3 regions of the Mesorhizobium sp. M0244 genome follow, and region 1 is predicted to be linked to each of the others. Evidence: riboswitches for the same ligand, from Rfam matches in the RefSeq annotation. Region 1 holds a riboswitch; each other region holds the start of a gene.
What was found. Region 1 has a riboswitch for thiamine pyrophosphate ahead of thiC (phosphomethylpyrimidine synthase ThiC). Riboswitches for the same ligand answer to the same signal wherever they lie in the genome.
Positions count from the first base shown of each region.

Region 2: another riboswitch for thiamine pyrophosphate. It lies ahead of thiC (phosphomethylpyrimidine synthase ThiC); the one in region 1 lies ahead of thiC (phosphomethylpyrimidine synthase ThiC).
Region 3: another riboswitch for thiamine pyrophosphate. It lies ahead of thiB (thiamine ABC transporter substrate binding subunit); the one in region 1 lies ahead of thiC (phosphomethylpyrimidine synthase ThiC).

Region 1 covers NZ_JAMYSE010000010.1:124,039-130,215, reverse strand. Annotated here, with positions in the region: partial or broken gene thiC (phosphomethylpyrimidine synthase ThiC) at 1-1,391, opposite strand, end outside; TPP riboswitch at 1,496-1,612, opposite strand; gene NKJ08_RS10670 (ISAzo13-like element transposase-related protein) at 2,278-2,634, opposite strand; gene NKJ08_RS10665 (SRPBCC family protein) at 2,561-3,082, opposite strand; gene NKJ08_RS10660 (ArsR/SmtB family transcription factor) at 3,063-3,425, opposite strand; gene NKJ08_RS10655 (TetR/AcrR family transcriptional regulator C-terminal domain-containing protein) at 3,345-3,824, shown strand; gene NKJ08_RS10650 (NAD(P)/FAD-dependent oxidoreductase) at 4,078-5,400, opposite strand; gene NKJ08_RS10645 (ABC transporter permease) at 5,412-6,177, opposite strand, start outside.
Region 2 covers NZ_JAMYSE010000048.1:28-6,204, forward strand. Annotated here, with positions in the region: partial or broken gene thiC (phosphomethylpyrimidine synthase ThiC) at 1-1,763, opposite strand, end outside; TPP riboswitch at 1,867-1,983, opposite strand; partial or broken gene NKJ08_RS24150 (Ros/MucR family transcriptional regulator) at 2,753-3,194, opposite strand; gene queE (7-carboxy-7-deazaguanine synthase QueE) at 3,327-4,058, opposite strand; gene queD (6-carboxytetrahydropterin synthase QueD) at 4,055-4,411, opposite strand; gene queC (7-cyano-7-deazaguanine synthase QueC) at 4,411-5,109, opposite strand; gene NKJ08_RS24170 (EAL domain-containing protein) at 6,049-6,177, shown strand, end outside.
Region 3 covers NZ_JAMYSE010000002.1:41,165-47,341, forward strand. Annotated here, with positions in the region: gene NKJ08_RS02445 (ABC-F family ATP-binding cassette domain-containing protein) at 1-975, opposite strand, end outside; gene NKJ08_RS02450 (thiamine diphosphokinase) at 991-1,635, opposite strand; TPP riboswitch at 1,763-1,877, shown strand; gene thiB (thiamine ABC transporter substrate binding subunit) at 1,921-2,934, shown strand; gene thiP (thiamine/thiamine pyrophosphate ABC transporter permease) at 3,186-4,805, shown strand; gene thiQ (thiamine ABC transporter ATP-binding protein) at 4,802-5,593, shown strand; gene NKJ08_RS02470 (M48 family metalloprotease) at 5,848-6,177, shown strand, end outside.

The DNA of each region.
Region 1 (6,177 bases):
GCGGTGCCGAACCAGCCGATCATGGCAGCACCGATGCCTGAGGTGATGTGGTCGTAGCCCGGCGCGATGTCGGTCGTCAGCGGCCCCAGCGTGTAGAACGGCGCCTCGCCACAGACAGCGAGCTGCTTGTCCATGTTCGCCTTGATCTTGTGCATCGGCACGTGGCCAGGGCCCTCGATCATCACCTGGCAATCCTTCGCCCAGGCGATCTTCGTCAGCTCGCCGAGCGTTTCCAGCTCGGCGAATTGTGCTGCGTCATTGGCGTCGGCGATCGAGCCGGGACGAAGACCGTCGCCGAGCGAGAAGGACACGTCATAGGCGCGGCAGATGTCGCAGATCTCCGCGAAATGCTCGTAAAGGAAGCTTTCCCGGTGATGGTGCAGGCACCATTTGGCCATGATCGAGCCACCGCGCGAGACGATGCCTGTGACCCGGTCAACGGTCAGCGGGATGTAGTGCAGCCGCACGCCGGCATGGATGGTGAAATAGTCGACGCCCTGTTCGGCCTGTTCGATCAGCGTGTCGCGGTAGACCTCCCAGGTCAGGTCCTCGGCGATGCCGCCGACCTTTTCGAGTGCCTGGTAAAGCGGCACCGTGCCGATCGGCACCGGTGAATTGCGCACGATCCAGTCGCGGATGTTGTGGATGTTGCGGCCGGTCGACAGGTCCATCACTGTATCGGCGCCCCAGCGGACCGCCCAGACCATCTTTTCGACCTCTTCGGCCATCGACGAGGTGACAGCGGAGTTGCCGATATTGGCATTGATCTTGACCAGGAAATTGCGGCCGATGATCATCGGCTCGCTCTCTGGGTGGTTAATGTTGGCGGGAATGATTGCCCGCCCGCGCGCCACCTCGTCGCGCACGAACTCCGGCGTGACGAAGTCGGGGATCGCCGCGCCGAAAGCCTCGCCGTCGCGCTCAAGCTTGCCGTGCAGGATCTCGCGACCAAGGTTCTCGCGGATGGCGACGAACTCCATTTCGGGCGTGATGATGCCGGCGCGCGCATAGGCAAGCTGGGTCACCACCTTGCCTGATCTGGCCCTGAGCGGCCGGTTGCGAACGGGAAATTCCGGCGTCAGGCGCTCGCCAGCGGCGAATCCATTGTCTTCCGGCCGGACATGGCGGCCGTCATAGGCTTCGACATCGCCACGCGCCAAAATCCATTCGTGGCGAAGTCGGGCGAGGCCTTTTTCGATGTCGGTTTCGACAGTCGGGTCGGTATAGGGGCCGGACGGATCGTAGACGGCGACAGGCGGTTCGCCCGCCGTCGGATGGACGGAGATTTCGCGCATCGGCACCCTGATCTGCGGATGGAGGACGCCGGACTTGTGGATTTTCCGAGAGGCGGGCAGCGGTCCCGTCGACACCGCGGGGGTGAGGGCATTCATCTTGAGGCTCCTTTGCTCATGCATTGGAGACCCAGTTCTGTGCCGGAAGGATGAAAAGACGCTTTGGTCGACCTGCTCGAAACAGGACCTCGGGCACGAACTCCCGCAAAGCGCTTGCACCGTCCCTACGCCAGTATGAACTGGATCAGGTTCAACGGGTCACTGCGCCGCGAAAGCCAGCAGTATCTCAGCCCCTTGCCGGGACTCCCCTGGTGAATGCATCGAAATTGAGCTGGCCAGCGCTATCTTGTCAAGCGCATTCGGGCCGCGGCGGTGATCGTCGGGCGATCAAACCGGGCAGAAAAGCTCGCGCAGGCGTCGGGACAAGTCCCTGAATATACCGCGCGGACGGTACTTTCTGCGAGTGTACCGTACTGGGGAGGAGTCCGTCGGTCTGCCGAAAACGCCGATAGTAGGCGATAGATGGATTCCCTCGGGCAGCCGAAATTCGTCAATCAAAAACCAAATTTTTGACGGTTATGCCTGACGGCAGCTGCGCAGAGCGCAAACAAATTGCTTCGCGAGATCAATGGGTTATCATGGGTTGAAACAATCGAGTGGGAATGACGGGGATAGCGTCGGATAGATTTGGATAGCGTTGCGTAGTCTTGTGATCGATAGCATGCGAATGACACGGATAGTCAGCCGTATCAGCCGGAGAATCGGGGCGTACGGTCTCAGCCTCACGACGTTTGTAAGAGCCGATCGGCTCAAGGTCACTCGATGATGTCATGATCAACTCTATGGACGCATTCAGGACGAGGACGTCGTAAGCGGGAACACGTTGCCTCTACGGGGCGTCGAGCATCGCGATAGCGCAATGTCAATTTTCCAATCACGCGCACGACCAACGCCAACGGTACTAACAAGGGAATTTGCGCCATGATCAAATCCGGCGTTCCATGCGCGATCTGATGACGTAGTCCCACTCGCCGTGAAACTCTTCGCACTCGACCTTCAGTTCTCGCAGTTCCTTCTTTGAGATATTCTTGCCGATGGGATAGCGCCGACGATCGAGTCGGACGCGCACGACGAGACCAACCTCGGTTGGTCGTGTTGCCAATGGGGTTGATGATGGTCTCGTAGGTCCGCAGAGGGCGGCGACGACCTCGTCGGGGTTCTCTTCCGCGTAGTGAAGAGCCAGGCGGCCGACCGCGAGATCGACGACTTCATGACCGCCCCACGCTCGCGCCCAGCGTGACGAGAAGCTCGTCCAGTTGCTCGAACGTCTCGCCCATCGCATCCGCCGCCCCGGTGCCGGCAGCGTCGAGAGCTTCCTTCGAGGGATAGAGTTCGTGCATGACCAGCAGCGTCTTGCCACCTTTTTCCTCGAAGGTCACCGTGGTGACGGGTCCACCGTCACCACCTTCGTCATTGGTCCAGACGAGGCGCGAGTGCGGTGTCACTTCGATATACCTACCGAAGAACTCGTCAGGGTTTGAGCCATCGTGGCCGAACACCAAACGGTACCTGCCCCCGACACGAACATCCATCTCGCAGGAACGCAGGAACATGCCCATCGACTTCGGCGCCCACCACTGCTTGAACAGCTCGGGCTTGGTCCACGCCTCGAACACGATGCGCGCCGGGCCGTTAAAGGTTCGCGTAACGACGAGCTCACGCTCGGACTTGCGTTCCACCGTCGTGCGGTTCTTCATGGGGGTGGGCTCACTATCTCTTCTTTCGTCCATCGACTTTCTCCTTCCGTTTCAATTCCTCGACAACCTTGTCCAACTCGTCGAAGCGTGCGTCCCAGAGCTGGCGGTACCTCTCGATCCATGCCGCCTCTTCCTCCAGTCCGCGCAGGCCGAGCTTGCAGGTCCGCACGCGCCCGACCTTCTCCGTGGTGACGAGCCCCGCCTGCTCCAAGACGCTGACATGCTTCTTCATGCCCGTGAGGGTCATGTGGAACTTCTCGGCAAGGTCCGTGATCGAAGCGTCTGCACGCCCGAGTTGCTCCAGAACGCCGCGTCGGTTGGCGTCCGAGAGCGCGGCGAACGAGGCATCGAGGCGGGGCCGGAAATACTGAACCATGTGGTTCAGTATTTAACACGCGGATTGGCGGCATGCAAGGGGAAGCCGAGCGCGCGCTGCGTTGCCGGCCGCCTTGTGCTCACGCCGCGCGTCATGCAACTGCGTCGCCTGGTGATCGGCGAGGTCGGCCGTTTCCCTGAACTGGCGAGGGCGCTCTTTGAGGGCGGACCCAGGCGCGCAATAGCGGCGATGGCAGTGCTGTTCGAGCGCTTGGCCGAGCGCGGCCTAATTGCGATCGATGATCCAGCTGCCGCTGCTTCCCAGTTCAATTGGTTGATTATGGGCGAGCCATTGAGCAGCGCCATGCTGTTGGGTGACGAGGCGATTCCAAAGCCAGCGGAGCTTCGACGACACGCCGCAGCCGGCGTGCACGTGTTCCTTGCGTCGTACGGCAAGTGAGGCACGCCACGGCGGTGAGCGGATGTCGGTCGCAATCAAACGGACCGCTCGGTCTTGGTTGACGGTCTTTCTCCGGCGCCAAGCGGGTCGCGATTCGTCGCGGCGCTATCGAAAGCCGACCGATCGATGCCGATAGTCGCTGAAATCGAGCGGATTTGGCGCAAATTTTTGACGGATCGAGGAGCGCATACCCTTGTCTGCCAGTGCCAGACTCAGGTCCGAAGGCGTCGCGAAATCTTCCATTCGATCCTGGCTAGGCGTGGGGTGGGAGTTGAGACCCGCTAGCCTTTGCCCGCAGCCAGTCCGAGACGCGATAGTATCGTAACATCGCGGCCGGAGCGAACGACATGAAGAAGGGTGCCCGCCGGAGCGGTTCGAGTTTCAGCGAAAGGTCTTTTTCAGGAACGCCCTTCGCCCATTCGCCGAGTATGCCGCCGAGCATGCTTCCGGTAGGCACGCCGCGACCGGATAGCCCCGTCAACGCGACGACGCCCGGCGCGAGTTGATAGAATCTCGGGATGGTGCGCTTCTGCATGTCCAACTCGCCGAACCAGAAATACTCCCATCTCAAGTCGCTGCTGAGCTGCGGATGGAGCCAGCGCAGGCGGTCGGACATGAGGCGATGCGTAAAGGCCAGGTCCCGGCCGCGCCGGCCCATCGGGAACATCGAGGCGACGATCCGTCCCTCGGCGTTGTACTTGTAGACAAAGATGTCGCCGCGGCCGTCATGCATCGTCGTGTCGCGCGGCAGGATGGTTTGGCGTTCGCTGGCGGTCAGCGGTTGGGTGGCGGCGACAAACACCCTCTGGATCCTGTAGGTCCGGTCGAGGCCGGGCCATCCGTCGACGGTGTAGGCGCCGGTCGCAAAGATGACCTTGTCGGCGACGACGGTTCCTTCGCCTGCGTGCACTGCCCAGGCACCATCCGGTCGCACGACATCGCGGACCGGCGACCCAGTGTGGATTGTGCCACCTTCCTCCATGACGGCACGTGCTAGGCCTCTTGCATATCCCAATGGATTGAGGTGACCGGCCTCGGAATGAAACCAGCCGCCATAATATCGCGGGCTGCCGGTCATCTCCTCGCTCGCCTGCCTGTCGAGCACCCGCGTCTTGGCGCCGACGGCATTGTATTGCTGCGCCTTTGCCTCGAGCTTGGCGACAGCGCCTGGCGTAAGCGCGCCCATGACGTAGCCGTTCTGTTGCCATTCGCAATCGATGCCATAGCGCTCGATCATCCCAGCGACTTGTTTGTTTGCCCCTGTCTGCCGGGCGATCAGCCGTTCGGCCCACGGCTCGCCCAGCATGGCACGCAGTTCGGGCAGGCTGTAATGGGTGAAGGTTGGCGTACAGTGGCCGGCATTGCGGCCCGAGCCGCCGAACCCGATCTCCTGGGCTTCGAGCAGAACGACGTCTATGCCGTCACGGGCGAGATCGAGTGCGGTGGTCAACCCGGTGTAGCCGCCGCCGACGATGCAGACGTCCGCCCGCCTGCGTCCTTGCAGAGGGCTGGTCTCTGGCGCCGGCGGCGCGGTCGCATACCAGAGCGAGACTTCAAACGGCGAAAACCTTGCCATTCCGGGCGGCCTCACAGCATGTCGCTTCGTGCGTCGAGCGCATCGCGCAATCCGTCGCCGATGAAGTTGAAACTGGTGACCGCCAGTGTGATTGCGGCACCAGGAACGATTGCCAGCCACGGCGCGCTGTCGAGATATTGCTGGGCGCCGTTCAGCATGTTGCCCCAACTCGGCAGCGGAGGCTGGATGCCGTAGCCGAGAAAGCTGACATAGGCTTCCAGAAGGATGGCGCGGGCAACGGTAAGCGTGGCCGCGACGATGATCGGACCGATCGCATTGGGCAACAGCTCGCGAAACATGATGTGGCTGTTGCTGAGCCCGAGCATGCGGGCGGCGACGACGAAGTCGCGTTCGCGCAACGAACGCACTTCCGCCTCCACGATGCGCGCGATTTCCATCCAGCTCGTTGCCGCGATGATCAGGGTGATCATGATCGGGCTCGGCTTGATGAAGGCCGCCATCGCCAGCAGCAGGAAGATGTTGGGAAAGGACAGCATCGCGTCGACGAAACGCATCAGTACCGTGCCGATGCGGCCGCCGAAGAAGCCGGCGGCGATCCCGAGCACGGTTCCGAAGACCGTGCTGATGATCATCGCGGCGAAGCCGACCAGGAGCGAAATGCGGCCGGCCATGAAGAGGCGCGCCGCGATGTCGCGGCCAAGCGGATCGGTGCCGAAGAAATGATAGCCCGTGAACGGCGGCGAGAACCGGCCACGCAGGTCGATGTAGAGATCGTCAAAGGGCAGCAGCAAGGGTCCGAAGACGCAGGCCAGCACC
Region 2 (6,177 bases), on a different contig from region 1:
TCGCGGTATTTCGCCGCCATCGCCGCCATGCCCTCTTTCTGCGCCTCGGCACGGATGTCGTGGGAGATACGCATCGAGCAGAATTTCGGCCCACACATCGAGCAGAAATGTGCCAGCTTGTGCGCCTCCTTGGGCAAGGTCTGGTCGTGGAAGGACCGCGCGGTTTCGGGATCGAGCGACAGATTGAACTGGTCCTCCCAGCGGAACTCGAAGCGCGCTCGGGAAAGGGCATCATCCCTGACTTTCGCCGCCGGATGGCCCTTTGCCAGATCGGCGGCATGGGCGGCGATCTTGTAGGTGATCACGCCAATCTTGACATCGTTGCGATCGGGAAGGCCGAGATGCTCCTTGGGCGTGACATAGCAGAGCATGGCGGTGCCGAACCAGCCGATCATGGCAGCACCGATGCCTGAGGTGATGTGGTCGTAGCCCGGCGCGATGTCGGTCGTCAGCGGTCCAAGCGTATAGAACGGCGCCTCGCCGCAAACGGCGAGCTGCTTGTCCATGTTCTGCTTGATCTTGTGCATCGGCACGTGGCCAGGCCCCTCGATCATCACCTGGCAATCCTTCTCCCAGGCGATCTTCGTCAGCTCGCCAAGCGTTTCCAGCTCGGCGAACTGCGGCGCATCGTTGGCATCGGCGATCGAGCCGGGACGAAGGCCGTCGCCGAGCGAAAAGGAGACGTCATAGGCGCGGCAGATGTCGCAGATCTCCGCGAAGTGCTCGTAGAGGAAGCTTTCCCGGTGATGGTGCAGGCACCATTTTGCCATGATCGAGCCGCCGCGCGAGACGATACCCGTGACCCGGTCAACGGTCAGCGGGATGTAATGCAGCCGCACGCCGGCATGGATGGTGAAATAGTCGACGCCCTGTTCGGCCTGTTCGATCAGCGTGTCGCGGTACACCTCCCAGGTCAGGTCCTCGGCGATGCCGCCGACCTTTTCGAGCGCCTGGTAAAGCGGCACCGTGCCGATCGGCACCGGCGAGTTGCGCACGATCCAGTCGCGGATGTTGTGGATGTTGCGGCCGGTCGACAGGTCCATCACCGTATCGGCGCCCCAGCGGATCGCCCAGACCATCTTTTCGACCTCTTCGGCCATCGAGGAGGTGACAGCGGAGTTGCCGATATTGGCATTGATCTTGACCAGGAAATTGCGGCCGATGATCATCGGCTCACTTTCGGGATGATTGATGTTGGCGGGAATGATTGCCCGCCCGCGCGCCACTTCGTCACGCACGAATTCCGGCGTCACGAAATCGGGAAGCGCCGCGCCGAAGGCTTCGCCGTCGCGCTCAAGCTTGCCGTGCAGGATCTCGCGGCCGAGGTTCTCACGGATGGCGACGAACTCCATTTCTGGCGTGATGATGCCGGCGCGCGCATAGGCAAGCTGTGTCACCGCCTTGCCGGCCTTGGCTCTCAGCGGCCGGTTACGGACTGGAAACTCCGGCGTTAGGCGTTCGCCCGTGAGAAATCCATTGTCTTCGGGCCGGACATGGCGGCCGTCATAGGCCTCGACATCGCCGCGCGCCAAGATCCATTCCTGGCGAAGTCGGGCGAGACCTCTTTCGATGCTGGTTTCGACAGTCGGGTCGGTATAGGGGCCGGACGGATCGTAGACGATGACGGGCGGCTCGCCGGCCGTCGGATGGACGGCAATTTCGCGCATCGGCACTTTGATGTGCGGATAGAGGACGCCGGACTTGTGGATCTTGCGTGAGGCGGGCAGCGGTCCCGTCGACACGGCGGGGGTGAGGGCATTCATCTTGAGGCTCCTTTGCTCATGCATTGGAGACCCAGTTCTGTGCCGGAAGGATGAAAAGACGCTTCTAGCGATCTGCCGAAACAGGACCTCGGGCGTAAACTCCCGCAAAGCGCTTGCACCGTCCCTACGCCAGTATGAACTGGATCAGGTTCAACGGGTCACTGCGCCGCGAAAGCCAGCAGTATCTCAGCCCCTTGCCGGGACTCCCCTGGTGAATACCTCAAATTGAGCGGGCCGGAACTATCTTGTCAAGTGCGTTCGAGCTGCGGCGGTGATCGGCGGGCAATCAAAGCGGGCGGAAAGTCGCGACCGATGACTCTGACGAGGCCGCGGCGGTCGCGCATAAGGTCGGACCGATTGCGGGTCCACGAACAGATCAGCCACGTTCGACCGTTTCGCCCAGCCTGTAGGCCAGCAGCAATCCTTGGAGTACGTTTCCCAAAATGACGCAAAAAAAGGCCCGCTCCGTTTCTGGAGCGAGCCTTTTGGCTTGCGCGGTACTCAGAACCTTGCCGCTACGCGAAAGTTAGCAGCCAATGGTAAAGACCGACTGAATGTCAGGGACCACATCGGTTTGATTCAAATCGGACCACGCACGGTTCCTTTTCAATTCAGGCGTGCGAAATATATAGGCGTGCACAAGTTCGATTGCGCGTTTGAGCAGGTTCCGCCCCCTGTCTTATTCGGCATAGGAGACCGAGGCGGCTAATGACCTCGGTCGACGCGGGCTTCGTGCACATCCCAACAATGCTGCTCCCACGGCCGCGTCGACCACCCCACAACTAATGTTAGCCAGCCGCGGCAAGATACCCAACCGGGATCCGTCAGCAGTGCTGCAAGCCTTCGCGATTGCCTGTGAAACCCGGCTGTTTTGCAACGGAAGGCGGGGCTGACCCCGCCTTTCATATTCCGGGCAGATTATGCCGATGGCTGCTCCGCGCCATAAGGAACCTCGAGCGATTAACTCAGGCTCCGGCCTTCTTGCGGGACTACTTTGCCGCCGCCGGCTTTTCCGGCTCGTTCGGTTTGCGGCCGAGACCCATTGTCTTGGCCAAGGCCGAGCGGGTGGCGGCGTAGTTCGGCGCGACCATGGCATAATCCGAAGGCAGACCCCATTTGGCGCGATAGTCGTCCGGCGTCAGCCCGTAGTGGGTCGACAGATGGCGCTTCAGCGATTTGAATTTCTTCCCGTCGTCAAGACAGATGAGGTAGTTCGGTGTCACCGACTTCCTGATCGACACAGCAGGCTTGAGAGCGTCCGGCATTTCTGCGGAAACGTTGCCGATCGTGCCTTTCAGGGCTGCGTGCACTTGGCCGATCAGGGCAGGGAGCTCGCCTACCGGCACCCGGATTGTTGGAGACATATGCTGAGACGACATCAGCGGTGAACTCGATGAGGGCGTCAATGTTGTTGCCGGCTTCTTCTGTCAGAGGCGGTTTCGCCTAAGCAGTGGTGCCACTTGCTGTGCGCTGTAGTGTGCTGAACTGATCGGGTCTCAATTACGATTGACGTGATTTCTCCAAATGCAGGGGTGACGCAGGGCCACCCTAGCACTGCGCGGGCTAGACGCCCCTTTTGTTGCCCCAGAGCAGAACATGAAGTTGCGGCAGGACGCGCGCGTCAAACCATCTATCACAGGTCACTGTTTCTATTAGCCATTCCATGCGTTTCATTATGCCGTCCATATCAACTTCTTCGCCATAAGGGCGTGGCGGCGTGTGATTGCCAGGCTGCAGATAAACGGGCAGTTGCGGATAGCGCGCGGCGGCATCCTTGGCATAGCCGTAGTCTGTTTCGTCGAACACGACGAGCTTGAGCACGATTTGCGGCTTATCCCGCGCCGCCTCGACGCACGCCTCGAACGCAGTCCAATCGGTCGTCATTTCGCTCGATGGCGGCTTTGGGCTTAGAACCAGGACATCAAGCTCGGCGAACCAGTCTCTGGCCACGGAGCCTTGGGTTTCCAATGCAAAGCGGTAGCCTTCACGATGCCCGCGTTCGATCAGCGCGCCGAGCGGCTGGATAGCCGGATTGCCTCCTGAGAGCGACACCATCACTGGTCGGCCACCCGAAAGCAAATTGACCTCTTGCCAGATCGCGTCTGTGGACATGGTCTTCCATTCATGGCGGAAGCGATTGTCCACCGCATGCAGGCTGTCGCACCAGGAACAGCGATAATCGCACCCGCCCGTTCTTACGAACACCGTGGGCAAGCCGATCAGCATGCCTTCGCCCTGGATGGTCGGCCCAAAAATCTCGCTCACGCGAATTCCGGGATCCAACACGCACGTCATGGCCGGTATTCCGCCCAAGTTTTCGGCGTCTCGCTCACCCGCAGGGCGGAGGTTTGTGGCAGCCGCACCTTGCACCAGTCGTAGAGGTGTTTGGCGAGATATTCCGCCGTGACCTGGTCATGCCCCAGCACGTCGTTCAGGTGACGATGGTCGAGCGTCTCGTCGATGTAATGCTTCAGTGCGGCGAGGTCATGATAGTCGCGCACAAAGCCATGTTCGTTCAATTCGCCACCTGAAAGCTCCACCACGACGATATAGTTGTGGCCATGCAGACGCGCGCACTGATGATCTGGCGGCAAGGAGGTGAGCTGATGCGAGGCCGAGAAGTGGAATTCTTTGGTAATGCGGAACATCACGCGCTCCTTGTCTGGATGGCGTGGAGCCAGAAGTCTGCGTCCTCATAATCTGTCGGGTCGGCAATGCCGGCCAGATCGAATGCTTCGCGCCGTTCGACGCATGTCCCGCAGCGACCGCAATGACGTGCGCCGCCCTTGTAGCAGGACCAAGTCGCCTCGAACGGCGTACCGTACTTTGCCCCCTCGCTGACGATGTCAGCCTTCGACATATTCACATAGGGAGCGTAAAGGCGGATATCGGCATAGCCTGCGAGCGCATGGTTCTGCATCGTCTGAAAGGCATCGACAAATGCGGGCCGGCAATCGGGATAGATGAAATGATCTCCGCCATGGACGGCAGTGGCCACCACATCGGCCTTCTGCGCGGCGGCAACCCCGAAGGCGATAGCCAGCATGATGGCGTTCCTATTCGGCACCACCGTGATCCTCATGGAGTCTTCGGCATAATGCCCGTCGGGCACGTCCACATTATCAGTCAGCGCCGAGCCGCTCAGCTTGCGGCCGACATCGCGGATTTCGACGATCTGGTGCGGAACACCCAGCCGTTTGGCGCAGATAGAGGCAAAACCGAGTTCCTTTTTGTGCCTTTGGCCGTAATCGAACGAAAGCAGGCCAATAAGTTTCTGCTCGGTCGCCACCTTGTGAGCGAGCGAAACAGAGTCCAATCCGCCGGAGCAGATGATGAGGGCATTCATGGTTTGAGTCCTTGTTTTGACCGGGTAAGGCTGCGACCGGAGATTTCTCTGCGCTCCCAGTACTCCAAGGGGGCGGTTTTGTGAATGCGTAAGGTGCAATTTAACGCAACGATTCTGCGGCTCGTGGCGCCCAAAGGGAATACTGCGCAAGTTGTCCTTTATGCGCGATTGGGTGACCAACAGGCAGAAGCAGCTAGTGTTGACTGTGTCGCCGTCGACCGTCGATAGCGCGGCGCCCTCTGGCCGCGGACCTTGAAGCTGCGATGAGAGGCGAAAGAAACGCCCGGGTCAGGTAGCCATCGGCGCTGGCCAAGGGCCGCTTGCAGGCGCTGACGGTCACCTCGATCACACCTGGGCTTGCTTTCAGTTCTGCTTCGCTGTCCCGGCCGCCGTGATCCGACGCGTAGAGTTTATCCGGAGGTCAATTGGGGATTTGTGGCGGAATAACTCGGCGTGGATTGTCAGTATGGGTGCGATCCGAACTACAATGTTGTTCGGCCGGAATCCTCCATGCGCAGCCCGTCATCTGACGGCTCGACAAAGGGCAGCTTTCAATCCTAACGCAGTCGGCCCTACCGCCCACGCCGGCTTTGGCGCAGCACCCATGGTAGGCGCCGCTTCCATCGTCCCCTCGTCGCAAAGGCACATGTTCCTGCCCGCCGCTTCCTTCTAGCGGTCCATCTGACTGCAGCCGATGGGTGCGATGCCTCCGGATCCCACGCTTCCTCGACCACCGCGAGGTGTCGAGACGGTCTTTCGTCGGCGCCGTGCGGCGTATGCGGCGCGCATAATCAGGGCCATGTTTTCGGCACCATCGGCGGATGCTCTCGTAGGAACGACGATCCCGCGATCGCAGCATTTCCTCGACATCGCGCAGGCCAGATTGAAGCGGAACTAGGGCCAGACAGAACGGGTCACGATTTCGCTCGGATAGCGAACATGGACCACGTTAGGTCGGCGGTTTCGCAAGGGAGCGTTGCGGTTTTCGGTATCTTCGAATTTCGCCGCAGACGGGCACCGCAGGAGTTGGTGGGCATCCAAACCGTCAGAGGGCGCCCACTCACTTAC
Region 3 (6,177 bases), on a different contig from region 1:
CAATAGCGTCGTCTTGCCGGCGCCGTTCGGCCCGACCAGGCCGACGCGATCGCCGCGCTGGATGCGGGTCGAAAATCCCCTGACCACGGTCAGATCGCCAAAGCTCTTCTCGATGTTCTTGGCTTCGATCACCAGTTTGCCGGATTCGGCGGCGTCGCTGGCTATCATCGTCGCCGCACCCTCGGCGCCGCGATGGCCGCGAAAGCGCTGGCGCATGGTCTGCAACTCACCGAGCCGGCGCATGTTGCGCTTGCGCCTTGCCGTCACGCCATAGCGCAGCCAGTGCTCCTCGCGCACGATCTGGCGGCCGAGCTTGTGCTGCTCGCGCTCTTCCTCCTCCAGCACGATGTCGCGCCATTCCTCGAAATAGGCAAAGCCCTTGTCGAGACGGCGGGTCTGGCCGCGGTCGAGCCAAATTGTGGCGCGCGACACGCGTTCGAGAAAACGCCGGTCATGCGAGATGACGACCAGTGCCGAGGAGGTGCGGGCAAGCTCCTCCTCCAGCCATTCGATAACCGAAAGGTCAAGGTGATTGGTCGGTTCATCGAGGAGGAGAATGTCGGGCTCCGGCGCCATGACGCGGGCGAGCGCGGCGCGCCTCGCCTCGCCGCCGGAGAGATCGTTCGGCCGTTCCTCGCCGGATAGGCCGAGATGCTCCATCAGATAGGTGGCGCGGTAAGGATCGTCGGCCGGCCCGAGCCCCGCCTCGACATAGGCGCGGACAGTCGCAAAGCCGTCCATGTCGGGCATCTGCGGCAAGTAGCGCACGGTCGCCGATGGCTGGCGGAAGACTTCGCCGTCCTGTGGTTCGATCAGCCCGGCGGCGATCTTGAGGAGCGTCGACTTGCCAGAGCCGTTGCGGCCGACCAGGGCGATCTTGTCGCCAACTGAGGCCGTCAGGGCGGCACCGTCGAGCAGCGGCGTGCCGCCAAAGGTCAGCTTTATCCCGTCGAGATTGAGAAGCGGCGGCGCCATGTCAGCTTTCTGGGCTCAGCTTTCCGGAAGAGGGTAGGGATGCGCGAGCAGCAGCGCGCGGCCGCTGGCCAGCGCGATTTCGAGCCGGCCCTTGACCTCGTTGGAAATGGTTAGCGACGAGCCGAACGCAACCTCGACATCGTCGAGCGGCCATTTGGCGCCGGTGACTGTCAGGCCGGCGAGATCCGAAAAGCCGAGCACCGAAAACAGCGTGCCGTCGACATAGTCGAAGCCGGTCTTTCCAGGCAGCAAAGGAATGCCTTCCTGTGCGCCGCTGGTCAAAAGCACTTCCGTTCCGCCTTCCGCCAGCCGGACGCTCAGCGCCAGATGCAGGAAGATGTGGTCGGTGCGTTTGCCGCCGAAGGCGCCTGCGAGCACAAGGCTGGTCGCACCGCGTTCGAGCGCGGCGGCGATAGCGAGTTCACCGTCGGTCTTGTCCTTTTCAGCGGGAAACACCTGCCGTGGCACGGCGGCCAGATCCTCCGGCAAATCGGCAGGCACGGAATCGAAATCGCCGACCCAGAGTTCCGGCCTCAGGCCCAGCATACGGGCATGGCCGATGCCGGCATCGGCGGCAATGACGCGCGTGCCGGCGACCTGGCGGTCGAGCAGCGGCGTGCGGATGAGATCGCCGCCAAGCAGGATGGTGAATGTGCTCATATCTCGTGGCCCTTACCAGCCCTGCCCCGGAAACGGAAGATGAAACGGCAGACGAAACGGAAGGCCGCGCTTTGGATGCCCGGCAAACTTCCGCTTGCGCGGCACTTCGGCCGGGCCTATGTGTCGAAACGCTCTAACGGGGTGCCGGACGCGATCTTCGCGGACCGGCTGAGAGGCAAGACTGCCAACCCGCTGAACCTGATCCGGTTTGTACCGGCGGAGGGATTAGACGTTTCGGACAGCCCGACGCCTCAATTCCTTTCAACGCGAACGAAGGAGGCGCCGATGCGCAGTTTTTTCCACTCTCTTGTCTCGATTGTCCTGCTTGCAGCATCCGCGCTCGCCCTGCCAGGGCAGGCATCGGCACAGGATAAGCTGACCGTCTATACCTATGAAAGCTTCACCGCCGATTGGGGTCCGGGACCGGCGGTGAAGAAGGCTTTCGAGGCCGAGTGCGGCTGCGTCGTCGAATTCGTCTCGGTCGCCGACGGCGTCGCGCTGCTCAACCGTGTGAAGCTGGAAGGCGCCGCGACCAAAGCCGATATCGTGCTTGGCCTCGATACCAATTTGACCGCAGATGCCAAGGCAACCGGCCTGTTTTCGCCGCATGGCGCCGTGTCGGACGTCAGCGTGCCGGGCGGCTGGAGCGACGGTATTTTCGTGCCGTTCGACTATGGCTATTTCGCCGTCGTCTACGATACCGAAAAACTGAAGAGCCCGCCGAAGAGCCTCAGGGAATTGGTCGAGGGCGATGCCGGCGACAAGATCGTCATCCAGGATCCGCGCACCTCGACGCCGGGCCTTGGCCTGCTGTTGTGGGTCAAGTCGGTCTATGGCGACAAGGCGCCGGAAGCCTGGGCCAAGCTCAGGGCAAAGGTGCTCACGGTAACGCCGGGCTGGAGCGAGGCCTACGGCCTGTTCACCAAGGGCGAGGCGCCGATGGTGCTGTCCTACACCACCTCGCCGGCCTATCACATGGTTGCCGAAAACACCGAGCGCTACCAGGCGGCGTCCTTCGAGGAAGGCGAATATCTGCAGATCGAGGTCGCTGGGATCACCACCAAGGGCGCGAAGAATCCGCTGGCGGAAAAGTTCATGGCCTTCATGACCGGGCCGAAATTCCAGGACGTCATTCCCGAGACCAACTGGATGTTCCCGGCCGGCAAGACCGACAAGCCGCTCAACCCGGCTTTCGACAAGCTCGTCAAACCGACCAAAACCTTGCTGTTCAGCTCGGAGGAGGTGGCGGCAAATCGCAAGGCTTGGGTCGACGAGTGGCTGGCGGTGATGAGCAAGTAGGCTTTCACCGACGAAGATGTTCGCTCTACGGCGCCCCCCTCTGTCCTGCCCTCTTTGCCAAAGCTTGGCATCTCCCCCACGAGGGGGGAGATTGGCCGTCATTTCGGCTTTCGCCAATCTCCAACGTTGCAGGACTGAGCGAGGCGCGGACGCTGCCGATCTCCCCCCAAGTGGGGGAGATGTCCGGCAGGACAGAGGGGGGCGCGAAGGAACGCCGTCCTCGCTAAGAATCTCGAATCTGGCGGTCTAGCGTGCAACGCGCGTCATCATCGGACTCCCGCGTCACCGCTGGCACAGTCGCGCTCGCCGCCATCGCGCTGCTGATCGGCGGCGCCTTCGCAGGGCTCGTCCTGGAAGCCGCACGCGACCCTTCCGGTGCTGTCTCGGCTTTCGATTCCTATCTCTTCCGGGTCACCCGTTTCACGCTCTGGCAGGCTCTGTTGTCGACCCTGCTCTCCGTCGCACCAGCGCTGTTCGTCGCGCGTGCCCTGTCGCGGCATCCACAGTTTTTCGGGCGAGGCTTTATCCTGCAGCTTTTCGCCGTGCCGCTGGCGCTGCCGGCCATTGTTGCCGCACTCGGCGTCTTGGCACTCTATGGCCGCGCTGGGTTTTTCGCCGGCATGCTCGGCGCGATTGGCGGCCAGAGCTGGCCCGGCATCTATGGTCTGTCGGGCATTCTCGTCGCCCATGTCTTCTTCAACCTGCCGCTGGCAACGCGGCTGTTCCTGGAAGCGTTGCAGACGGTGCCGGCCGACCAATGGCGGCTGGCGAGCCAGCTTGGCATGGGCGCGGCGCCGGCCTTCCGGCTGATCGAATGGCCAACGCTGCGTGCGGCCCTGCCGGGCATCGCCGGGCTCGTCTTCATGCTCTGCATCACCTCCTTCACCATCGTGCTTACGCTGGGTGGCGGGCCGCGTGCGACGACGCTGGAGGTTGCTATCTACCAGGCGCTGCGTTTCGACTTCGACCCGGCGCGGGCGGTGACGCTGACCTTGCTGCAAATTGCCCTGACCTTTGTCGTGGTGCTGGCATTGACGCGGCTTGGCGCCAATATGACCGGCGACGCCAATCTGCCGGTTGCGCCGCGCCGGTATTTTTCAGCTGGTGCGGCCGAGACCGTGCTGAACGCGCTGGTGATCGGGCTGGCACTGCTGTTCGTCGCCGGGCCGATGGCGGCCACGCTGGCGGCCGGGCTTGGCGCCGATCTCGGCCGCCTGGCCGGCGAGAGCGCGGTGCGGCAAGCGACGGCGACCAGTGCCATGCTCTCCCTCTTATCGGCGCTGCTCTCCTTGGCGTTGTCGCTGTCGCTGGTCATGGCGCGCCGGGCGCTGGCACTCACCCGGCGGACCGGCAGGCGGACGCTGCTCGAACATCTGGCCGACACCGGTGCGGGGTTCGTCCTGGTGGTGCCGCCCATTGTCATCGGTGCCGGCTGGTTCCTGCTCCTGCGCACCGTCAGCGATGTCTTTGCGATCGCCCCTGTCATGGTGGTTGCGGTCAATGCGGTGATGGCGATGCCGTTCGCCATCCGCGCTATCCGCCCTGCCTATGACGCGGCGAGCGAACGCCACGAACGGCTCTGTGCACAGCTTGGCATCTCGGGCTGGAACCGGTTGCGGCTGGTCGACTGGCCGTCGCTGCGGCGGCCGCTCGCCACCGGCTTCGCTTTCGCCATGGCGCTGTCGCTCGGCGATCTCGGCGTCATTGCGCTGTTCGGCAGCGATTCCGTGCAGACCTTGCCCTATCTGCTGCTGGCGCGCATGGGCAGCTACCGCACCGAGGATGCGGCCGGGCTGGCGCTGCTGCTCGGCCTTGTCTGCCTGGCACTGGTGCTGACCGCGGACTGGCTGGGAAGGAGAGAGAAATCATGATGCCGATCAGCCCGGAACGGTCCATTTCGGTGGAAAAAAGCGCGGCCGTGCGGCTCGACAATGTCTCGTTCAGCTATGGTGAAACGCCGCTTATATTCGACGTCGATTTCCCGGCGTCGGAAATCACCGCCATCATGGGGCCGAGCGGTTCGGGAAAGTCGACGCTGCTCAATCTGGTGGCCGGTTTCGAGGTGCCGCGGTCGGGCCGCGTGCTGATCGGCGGCGCCGACGTCAGCACTGCGCCGCCTTCAGAGCGGCCGGTGTCGATGGTATTTCAGGAAAACAACTTGTTTGCCCATCTTTCCCTCGAGCAGAATGTCGGGCTCGGCCGCTCGCCTTCGCTCAGGCTGAACGACGCCGATCGCGCCGCAATCGCCGCAGCGCTGAAGCGCGTCGGCCTTGCCGGCAAGGAAAGCCGGCTGCCGCGCGAACTCTCGGGCGGCGAGCGGCAGCGCGTCGCGCTCGCCCGGGTCCTAGTGCGCGACCGGCCGGTGTTGTTGCTCGACGAGCCGTTCGCTTCGCTCGGACCGGCACTGCGCGACGACATGCTCGACCTGGTGGCCGACGTCCATTCGGAGCAGCGCATGACGGTGCTATTCGTCACGCACCAGCCGGACGATGCGCGCCGTATCGGCCGAAACATGGTTTTCCTGGATGGTGGCACGGTTGCCGCGACGGGCACCGCCGCCGATTTTTTCGTCGGGGCTGGACCGGAGGCATTCCGACGCTATATCGGCTCGGGTCCGTTTGCGGCTGGATCACGAGATGTTGCCCGGAAGCGGACATAATTTATGGTCAAACCGGCGGAAGGCGAAGCGGCGCTTGCTTGCCATGGTCGAGGTAGTGTGGCTAGGTCCGCCAGGAGTTGGTCCGGCTTAGACCGTGATTTGCCCTTGCTGCCTCGTATCTGTCGGACGCACGAAGGACGCCGTAGCACTTGATTTTGCGCGTGATGCTTTCCGGAAATCGCGCCCGATTTTCGCGGTCACGTGCCAGGACTTGAAAGGAAGCCGATCTGCCGACCGGCATCGACAATCGGAGGGTGAAACCGCTGGCGCGCTTTCTGGCGCTGGCCGGTCTTGCCGTGGCGCTGGCAAGCTGCCAGATGTTCACGCCTCCCGACGTGCAGGAATCAGGCTTTCAGCCCTCAGACAAGCCGATCACGGTCGACAACGTCGCCGCCAACGGCAAGCTCGCCCAACTGGCGAAGGCGCAGCACCCGCGCATCCTCGCCACCTATGGCGGAGAATATTCCGACCCCAAGCTCGAGCGCATGGTGGCCAAGATCGTCGGCAGACTGACCGTGGTGTCGGCCAACCCGACCCAGACCTACCGCATCACCATCCTCAACTCGCCCAACGTCAATGCCTTC